DNA from 3 places in the Vibrio sp. PSi01 genome. Region 3 is predicted to be linked to each of the others. Evidence: predicted binding sites of a transcription regulator. Region 3 holds the regulator's gene; each other region holds the start of a gene.
What was found. Region 3 encodes MetJ, which represses methionine synthesis genes. Its sites were predicted from a motif close to TTAGACNTNTANANGTCTAA; they were not measured.

Region 1: metN (methionine ABC transporter ATP-binding protein MetN) is a predicted target of MetJ. The motif match lies at 1,281-1,300, and genes of this name have one in related genera.
Region 2: metE (5-methyltetrahydropteroyltriglutamate--homocysteine S-methyltransferase) is a predicted target of MetJ. The motif match lies at 1,888-1,907, and genes of this name have one in related genera.

Annotation. Positions count from the first base shown of each region.
Region 1 is NZ_JBHNYN010000005.1:78,685-81,970, reverse strand. It holds gene ACFI6G_RS09450 (methionine ABC transporter permease) at 1-160, opposite strand, end outside; gene metN (methionine ABC transporter ATP-binding protein MetN) at 150-1,184, opposite strand; gene gmhB (D-glycero-beta-D-manno-heptose 1,7-bisphosphate 7-phosphatase) at 1,425-1,976, shown strand; gene ACFI6G_RS09435 (MliC family protein) at 2,057-2,377, shown strand; gene treR (trehalose operon repressor TreR) at 2,469-3,286, shown strand, end outside.
Region 2 is NZ_JBHNYN010000003.1:295,014-298,299, forward strand. It holds gene metE (5-methyltetrahydropteroyltriglutamate--homocysteine S-methyltransferase) at 1-1,818, opposite strand, end outside; gene ACFI6G_RS06660 (LysR substrate-binding domain-containing protein) at 2,100-3,011, shown strand; gene ACFI6G_RS06665 (DUF4250 domain-containing protein) at 3,150-3,286, opposite strand, start outside.
Region 3 is NZ_JBHNYN010000012.1:61,292-64,577, forward strand. It holds gene ACFI6G_RS15750 (O-succinylhomoserine (thiol)-lyase) at 1-924, opposite strand, end outside; gene metJ (met regulon transcriptional regulator MetJ) at 1,133-1,453, shown strand; gene ACFI6G_RS15760 (malic enzyme-like NAD(P)-binding protein) at 1,663-2,952, opposite strand; gene rpmE (50S ribosomal protein L31) at 3,284-3,286, opposite strand, start outside.

The DNA of each region.
Region 1 (3,286 bases), on a different contig from region 3:
CTTTTTTAGTCGTGTGTAGAATCACGCCTAATGGGATACCGACGGCAAAGCCAACGATGCCTGCGACTGCAACCATGTAAAGCGTTTCGCCTGTTGCGCCTAGTAGAAGGTTACCGTTAAGGCTGATCCAGTCAGCAATCTCGTTGAAACTAAAGGACATAACCAAGCACCTCTACTTTTACATTGTTGTCGCGTAGGAATTGTATAGCAGCATTATCATCTGCTTCATTACCGAACAGTTCAGCTACCATCATGCCGAACTTTACGCCGCCAGCGTAATCAAGATCTGAGCTTAGGATGCTAACATCGATATTGAATTTACGAGCGATTTGCGTCATTAACGGTGCATCAACGGTTGCTCCTGTAAACTCAAGACGTACCAATGGGTAACTGCTGTTTACTCGAGTCTCATGTAAACGCGCTTGGTAATCTTCAGGAATCGTCAGGTCCAGTGTTGAGCGAATAAACTGATGTGCTAGCTCTGTTTTAGGGTGAGCAAATATTTCACCTACGGTCCCTTTTTCTACTAGTTCGCCGCCGCCGATGATTGCGACTTCGTGACAAATGCTTTTAACCACGTCCATTTCGTGAGTAATCAGTAAAATAGTGATGCTTAATTTACGGTTGATTTCACGCAGTAGCTCAAGGATAGATTGAGTCGTGGCTGGATCCAAAGCACTGGTCGCCTCATCACAAAGCAGTACTTTTGGGTCAGATGCCAGTGCGCGAGCAATCGCGACACGCTGCTTTTGACCACCACTTAGGTTTGCAGGGTAGGTATCGCGCTTATCAGCAAGACCAACCAACTCAAGTAGCTCACTGACTTTTGCTTCAATTGCTGCTTTATCTTTACCTGCAAGTTCTAAAGGCAGTGCTACATTGTTAAATACAGTGCGAGAAGACAGCAAGTTGAAGTGCTGGAATATCATGCCGATGTTACGACGTGCTACGCTAAGTTCTGATTTGTTGAGTTTTGTCAGGTCGATTCCGTCAACAATCACTTCACCCGACGTTGGGGCTTCCAACATGTTTACACAGCGGATAAGAGTACTTTTGCCTGCACCTGAAGAGCCGATGACTCCAAAGATTTGACCTTGAGGAATATGGAGGTTGATATCAATTAAGGCATTGATTTCTTTAGTGCCTTGATAAAAAATCTTATTGACTTGATTCACTTTAATCATAGAGAAACCCGTGCCGGTAGAACAGAATAATATGTCGATAGCTCGCTCGATTTACAGACGATGCTATGGTGTTCTATGATCTAAGTCAATAGATATTTTTACGTCTAGATGGCTAAACGCCGATTGTATGGCTAAGCTGGAAACAAATCGTTAACGAACGCAAAACTAAATAGATAGTGATGAAGCAAATAAAGCGTGTAATAATTAATGATTAATAGAGAGTTGATAGAGAACAAAATTTTGTCTAAACCTGCTGTTTTTTTAGATCGTGATGGTGTGATTAACGTTGATCATGGCTACGTACATGATGAGCATGACTTTGAATACATCGATGGTGTGTTTGAAGCGGCGAAAGCGTTTAAAGATATGGGCTATTTATTGGTGCTAGTGACCAACCAGTCAGGCATTGCTCGTGGTATGTTTAGCGAAGACCGTTTTCTTTCTTTAACGCAGTGGATGGATTGGAACTTTGTTGATAACGGCGTTGAGCTTGATGGCATCTATTACTGTCCGCATCATGCTGAACAAGGCTTAGGCGACTACAAGCAAGATTGTGAGTGCCGTAAACCAAAACCAGGTATGTTCATTTCTGCTCGTGACTTTCTTAAGATTGATATGGCTAACTCAGTCATGATCGGCGACAAAGCTGAAGATATGATGGCTGCAGAAGCGGCAGGTGTTGGCACTAGAGTGTTGGTAAGGACCGGTAAGCCAGTCACTGAAAAAGGTGAAGCGTTAGCCAGCGTAGTACTTGATAGCATTAAAGACGTACCCGCTTTCTTGAAAGGTTAAACGTTCTATTTATCACTAAGGTTTTTCTAACCTGAGTCTAAACTAAGTGTCATTGACTATATAAAGATGAGGAACGAAGTATGAAAGCTATGTTGGTAGCATCTCTATGTACGGTAGCATTGGTCGGGTGCTCTAAATCAGCAGCCCCTGATAATCAATTCGTGACTTATCAATGTGAGTCTGACGTCTCGTTTGATGTGGCTTACCTTAGTAATGAAAAAGCAGTACTGCGTTTACCTGATAACGAGTACCAATTGACTCAAGTACCGGCAGGCTCAGGAACCAAATACATTCTAGACGATGGCACCTCAGAGATGATTAGCAGCATCACTTTGCGCACGAAAGGTGACGACGCACGTCTAGAACTAGGCCGTGTGGTCTATCGTAATTGCCAAAAGTAAGTCATAGTAAGAACTGCTATATTTTACAAACAGTTAAGTGAGGAAACCTACCCTCACTTTTTCTTCTCTTTCCTTTAACGTTAGACTTTTTATGAGCAAAAAACTCACTATTCTCGATATTGCTAAGCTGTCCGGTGTTGGTAAGTCAACCGTATCTCGTGTTCTGACCAATGATCCAAAAGTGAAACCTGAAACCCGAGAAAGGGTGGAAAGAGTAATTCAAGAATCTGGGTACACGCCTTCAAAGTCTGCGCAATCCATGCGCGGTGGCAGTCAAAAAGTCATCGGCGTGATCATCTCTCGTTTAGATTCTCCCTCTGAAAACAAAGCAGTTAGCACCATGTTGGCAGAATTGTATCGAGCGGATTACGATGTCGTGATCATGGAAAGTCAGCTAGATAGAGATAAAGCTAACGAACACCTTCAGGTTCTCAAGCGTCGCAATGTAGATGGTATTATCGTGTTTGGTTTTACTGACTGTGATATTCCTGCGATTGAAGCTTGGGGAAACAAAGCGGTGGTGATTGCTTTGGATACTGAGAATGTGACGTCGATTAACTATGATAACCGACAGGTGATCAATAGTGCGTTAACGCATTTAGCAGATCAGGGGATCTCTGAGGTTGGTTTCATTGGCGTTGATCCTAGCGACAAATCAACCGGTGAACTGCGTCTTAAGGCTTATCTCGAGTGGTGTGAAAATACAGGTTCAATTGCGAACTATCGTACTGGTCAACTTCATCATGAAAGCGCTTATCAGTTGGTGGATGAGGTGCTTGTTCCTACGACTCAAGCCATTGTCTGTGCGAGTGATACATTGGCTCTTGGCGTAATCAAGCGTTTGCAAGAGTTACAACGTGAAGATGTGGTGGTGACTGGTGTCGGTGGCAATGATCTTCTCTCTTTCTT
Region 2 (3,286 bases), on a different contig from region 3:
ATCTCGCAACGCAAACGCCAGTTGATTGGTTATCTCTTTGCGTGAAATATCTTCACGTGGGAATGTCCAACACAAGATAGTAACAGGCCCAGTTAGCATGCCTTTCATCTGCTTTGAAGTCAGAGATTGAGCATAGGTCGACCATTCCACCGTCATTGGTTTTTCACGCTCGATATCCGCAACCACAATCGCAGGTTTCACGCAACGAGAGCCATAACTTTGTACCCAACCAAATTTGGTAGTTTGGAAGCCTGCTAGATTTTCAGCAAAGTACTCCACCATATCATTACGTTCAGCTTCACCATGAACCAGTACATCCAAATCAAGTGCTTCTTGTCGTTTAACCGCATCCGCAATATGACCTTTCAACGCGGTGTTGTATTCCGCTTCACTCAGTTTGCCAGTGCGGTAAGCACTACGCTGAACACGGATCTCTCCGGTTTGTGGAAATGAACCAATTGTTGTGGTTGGCAATAATGGTAAACCTAACACCTCAGACTGATGTGAAGCGCGTTCGGCATAAGGAGCACTTCGCTCGGTTAGGGTTTTGGTAATGGTGTTAATACGAGCTTGAACCTGCGGCTTATTCACATGAGTCGCGCTCTTGCGTGCAACAATCGGCTGGCTGTAGGTTTCACACGCCAAGATAGCATTGTGGTTACCGTCTAGTGCCGCACCCAATATACTCACCTCGGTCACTTTCTGTTTCGCGAAAGCAAACCAACTCTTCACTTCATCGCTGAGTGAATCTTCTAACTCAAGGTCGACTGGACTATGCAAAAGTGAACATGAACTTGCTACCCAAAGTTTGTCTCCTAGCTTCTCTTTCACTGGTTGTAGTAACTCTAGTTGAGCGGCTAAATCAGCTCGCCAAACGTTTCGTCCATTAATCACCCCTGCTGAAAGTACCCAGTGTTCAGGTAACTTACCCACTACTTCATCAAGTTGCTGTGGTGCTGCTGCTAAGTCGATATGTAGGCCATTAACTGGTAGCTCTACTATCTTATCTAAGGTATCAGTCACCGAATCAAAATAAGTAGTGAGCAGCAGTTTTACATCACCTTGAATCACTTGATACGCCAACTTGAATGAATCTGCCCATTGACTCTCAAGCTCAAGAGAAAGAATTGGTTCATCGATTTGAACCCACTCAACCCCCAACTTAGCGAGTTTTGCCAAAATTGCTTGGTAAGCGGTAAGAAGGCGCGGAAGAAGAGATAAACGATCAAAACCCTCCTCCACTTCTTTACCAAGATATAAATAAGATAACGGGCCTAACAAAACTGGCTTCACCTTATGCCCGGATTTTATCGCTTCACTCACTTCGTCAAACAGTTGTGGCCAGCTCACTTCAAAGGAATCGTCTTTGCTGAACTCAGGCACAATGTAATGGTAGTTGGTGTTGAACCACTTAGTCATATCAGAAGCCGCAGAGCTATCTTTAGTGCCGTCACTAGACGTATGCGTACCACCGCAACAAGTCGACTGAACCTGAGATTGACCACGCCCCACACGGAACAAAGTATCTAAATCTGGGAAGGATTTTTCATCTTCAGAACCACCAGTATGGCGCTTTGGTACGTGGCCTAGAAGTAAAGTCGTTGTTAATACATGGTCGTACCATGCGAAGTCACCCGCAGTTGCAAAGCTAAGATTCGCGTCAGCTTGTACATTCCAGTTACGATTTCTTAGTTCGCTACCGAGTTGCTTTAAATCTGATTGGCTAATCTCACCGCGCCAGTATTTTTCTAAAGTGAATTTGAGTTCGCGTTTTTCGCCGATACGTGGGTAGCCTAAAATATGCGTTGTCGTAGTCATGAACCTGTTCCTTATTCAATAATTTTTAGTGTTCGATCAAACTGCCTAGCTTATGGTTTAAGTTCTTTATAAGGCGTCTGGATGGCTAAACTATCTCCCTAATCTGAACGATGAACAACGTCCAAATATTCATCTTGTTTATTAAAAATATTCATCTTGAATAATCTAAAGCTGAAAAAATCAAATCCATCTGGACATCTAGACGTTTACAAATGAAAGAAAACCCCGTAGGGTGATTATTAAGAAATATTGAATTGGCTTAGGGAATATGAGGAAAACTCATGATAGAGCTTAAACACCTTCGAACATTGACTACCTTAAGAGACAGCGGCTCGCTAACAGCGACGGCAACTTCTCTTCACTTGACTCAGTCGGCGCTTTCTCACCAACTGAAAGACCTTGAGGCGCGTATCGGTGGTCAGCTTTTCCTACGTAAAACTAGACCAGTTAAGTTCACCTCTGAAGGTGAGATTTTGCTTAGGCTTGCCGATGAGATACAGCCAAGAATAGCTAAAGCGGAGAACGAACTCGCGAGCCTGAAAGAGGATGTGAATGGTCGTTTGCACATGGCGATTGAATGTCACTCATGCTTCCAATGGTTAATGCCTGCTTTGAAGGAATATCAAGTGGCTTGGCCAAGCGTAACGCTAGATTTCTCGTCAGGCTTTGGGTTTGAGCCGCTACCCGCGCTAATGGCAGGCGAGCTAGATTTGGTGATCACCTCTGATATACAGCCTCGCTCTGAGGTTCACTACGAACCACTCTTTGATTTTGAGATGCGTTTGATCACCGCAATCAACTCACCTTTGGCAGAAAGAGCGAGCATTGAACCGCAAGATCTTAGCGATCTCACCATGCTCACCTACCCTGTTCAAAAACAGCGTTTAGATGTCGTGAAGCACTTTTTACAGCCTGCGGGTGTAGAACCTAAAAAGTGGAAACAAGCGGACAACACGTTAATGCTAGTTCAAATGGTATCAGCAGGTTTGGGAGTAGCGGCTCTACCAAACTGGGCGATCAGTGAATTCTCAAGACAAGGGCTGATTGCCAGCAAGCCATTAGGCAAAGGACTATCAAGAAGACTGTTCGCAGCGGTAAGAAACTCTGAGAAAGATAAACGTTACCTGCAAGCTTTCTTTAGCACGGCAAGACAGCAAAGTAAGAGTCACTTAGATGGCATAGAGGTCGTTTAAAGATGATTTATGGCTAAGTTAAGCTCGATCGATTCGTCAGAAACAAAAAAGTCACAGATAATCTGTGACTTTTTTTCTCTCAACACCCACAACACGCGATGCATGTCATTTTCGATAAAAGATGCGCTAATCTTTAGCTTATCTCGAGTAAGACTTAAACTGGTTAGTCAATGGATCGTATTGATAGCCAAGCATATCGAGCTTACCCACAACACTTTCTGTATCCATTTCATACATGCTGATCAGCTCTTCAAAGCTATCGCATTCTAGGCGAA
Region 3 (3,286 bases):
TGAGCCTGAAAATTCAAAGCTCAGCATTGAACCAAAGCCAGACTGCTGTTTCTTCGCAATATCATGACCTGGGTGGTCAGATAAACTTGGGTGATAAATAGTGCCAACAAGATCTTGCTGCTGTAGCGAAGTTAAGATTTCACGCGAGCTCTCTTCATGAACACGCATACGAGCCCCAAGCGTACGAATACCACGTAGCGTCATGTAGCTATCAAACGGTGTGCCGGTCGCACCGATGCAGTTGCCCCACCAAGCTAACTCTTCAGCGTGCTCTTCCGTCTTGGTAACGACCACACCACCAATCACGTCTGAGTGACCATTAATGAATTTCGTTGTTGAGTGGATAACAAAATCGGCACCTAGCTCTAACGGCTTTTGGAACACAGGCGTCAAAAACGTATTATCAACAGCAACCAATGCACCCACTTCTTTTGCTTTACGGCAAGTTTCAGCAATATCAACCACGCGAACCAGTGGGTTCGATGGAGTCTCTAATAAGATCAGCTTAGGCTTAAGTGCGATCGCCGCATCTAGCGCAGCTTGATCCGATTGATCAACAAACAGCACTTTAAAATCGCCTTTAAGCGAACGCGTGTTAAATAGACGGTAAGTACCACCATAACAATCGTGTGGTGCGACAATAAGATCATCACCACCTAAGAAAGTAGACACCCATAAGTTAAGCGCCGACGTGCCACAGTTAGTCACAACGGCACCTTTACCAGACTCCAGTTCAAACAGAGCAGTTTCTAATAAACCACGGTTTGGGTTACCAGAACGGGTGTAATCGTACTTTGGCACTTCACCAAAAGCGGGAAAACCGTAGTTAGTCGACAGATAAATAGGTGGAACTACGGCATGATGTTGAGTGTCTGACTCGATGCCAGTACGTACGGCGATGGTTGCTGGCTTCCGGCTGCTCATAGGTGCTTCCTTACAAGTTTGGCGTCTGGGTATCACAGCAGCTTGTGGGGTTTTTGCGGCTGTGTTAGATATATGTTATTCACTTTACTTTCATAAACGCGAGACGTCAACACTTCTAGACGTCTATATGTCTTTGCTTATGGCAGTAAATCCCGCTAAAATCACCACTATTAATTTATTCTAACAACTAAAGTGATGAAGGTACGCAATGGCCGACTGGAATGGTGAATACATAAGCCCATATGCTGAGCATGGAAAGAAAAGCGAACAAGTAAAGAAAATTACAGTTTCTATCCCTCTAAAAGTGTTAAAGGTTCTCACTGACGAGCGTACTCGCCGCCAGATTAACAACCTACGCCATGCAACAAACAGTGAGCTACTGTGCGAAGCCTTTCTACATGCGTACACAGGCCAGCCACTGCCAACGGATGAAGACCTTCGTAAAGATCGCCCAGATGATATTCCTGCTGAAGTGAAAGAACTGATGACAGCAATGGGTATCGAGTTCGAAGCATTTGACGAAGAATAACAATAACTCAGTCGCTGCCTTCAGTATTGATCCGCTATAGCTGAACCCTATTTGTCACATCAGCCACTATCTTATCTAGGCGTGTGCTGTAAATGATAGACATAAAAAAACCGACTCCTGATGAGTCGGTTTTTTATTATTCTTTTTTGCTCAATCGAGCAACCGCTATAACAAGCGATTACGCCATCCAGTATCTATGCCATATGCTTTTATGCCATATAGTTAGCAGGCATCTCAATACGAGCTACGCCAGATTCAACGGCCGCTTCTGCTACCGCTTTTGCTACACGAGGAAGTAGACGTGGGTCCATTGGCTTAGGAATGATGTAACCCTTACCGAACTCCAGTGCAGTTTCACCTGCAGCTGCTAGTACTTCAGCTGGAACTTCTTCTTTCGCTAGTTCACGAATAGCTTTAACCGCCGCTAGCTTCATTTCGTCATTGATTTCGCTCGCACGTACGTCTAGTGCACCACGGAAAATGAATGGGAAACAAAGTACGTTGTTTACCTGGTTAGGGTAATCACTGCGGCCTGTACCCATAATTAGATCAGAACGAACTTCGTGAGCAAGCTGTGGCTTGATCTCTGGATCAGGGTTTGAACATGCAAACACAACTGGCTTATCAGCCATTAGCGTTAGTGCTTCTGCTGGTAGCAAATTAGGGCCAGATACGCCCAAGAAAAGATCAGCACCTTCAATAACATCTTCAAGCGTACGCTTGTCGGTGTTGTTTGCGAACAGTGCTTTGTACTCATTCAGGTCATCACGACGAGTGTGGATCACACCTTTACGATCAAGCATGTAGATCTTCTCACGCTGAGCGCCACACTTAATCAGTAGTTCCATACAAGCAACTGCGGCTGCTCCGGCGCCTAAGCAAACGATCTTACACTCTTCGAGTTTTTTACCTTGAAGCTCGATTGCATTCAGCATACCCGCGGCAGTTACAATCGCAGTACCATGTTGGTCATCGTGGAATACAGGTACATCACAACGCTCAATCAGGCGACGTTCAATTTCAAAACAGTCTGGTGCTTTGATGTCTTCTAGGTTAATACCGCCGAATGTATCTGCGATATTCGCAACCGTATCAACGAACTCATCGATTGTGCGGTGTTTTACTTCAATATCGATAGAATCTAAACCAGCAAAACGCTTAAACAGTAACGCTTTACCTTCCATAACAGGTTTAGAAGCAATAGGGCCAAGGTTACCTAAGCCAAGAATCGCGGTACCGTTAGAGATAACTGCAACCATGTTGCCTTTACCTGTGTACTTGTAAACGTTATCGACGTTCTGTGCGATCTCTCGGACTGGCTCAGCCACACCAGGACTGTATGCAAGTGCTAGGTCTTCTGCAGAGTTTGCAGGCTTCGTCAGTTCTACGGCAATTTTGCCAGGAATTGGGAACTCATGGTAATCAAGAGCTTGCTGACGGAATTGTTCTTGAGGCGATAATTCTTGAGAGGATTGAGCTTGGCTGCTGTCTTCAGACATAGGTGTAGGTTCCTAGGATATTATTATTTGGGGGATCTTGTTCATGTTAATGGATGTACTTCAAAGTTCCTAGATGGTTGAAGCCTCTGTCTCATTAAAAAACGAGATTTCACTACTAATAAGACCAGTGAGCAGTTGAACTTACTGTCGCTTGTTGCACTTTCGAGTAGATTTCAATCATGCATGATTCAGGCGGAACGATGAGAGTTAAGCTTAGTTGGCGAAAGAGTATAAGAATAGGTTAAGAACGGAATAATATTGATCTGTTTATCAAACGCCAGAAAACAAAAAAGGACACCGAAGTGTCCTTTTTGTTTCTAAATAGCGAGAATTA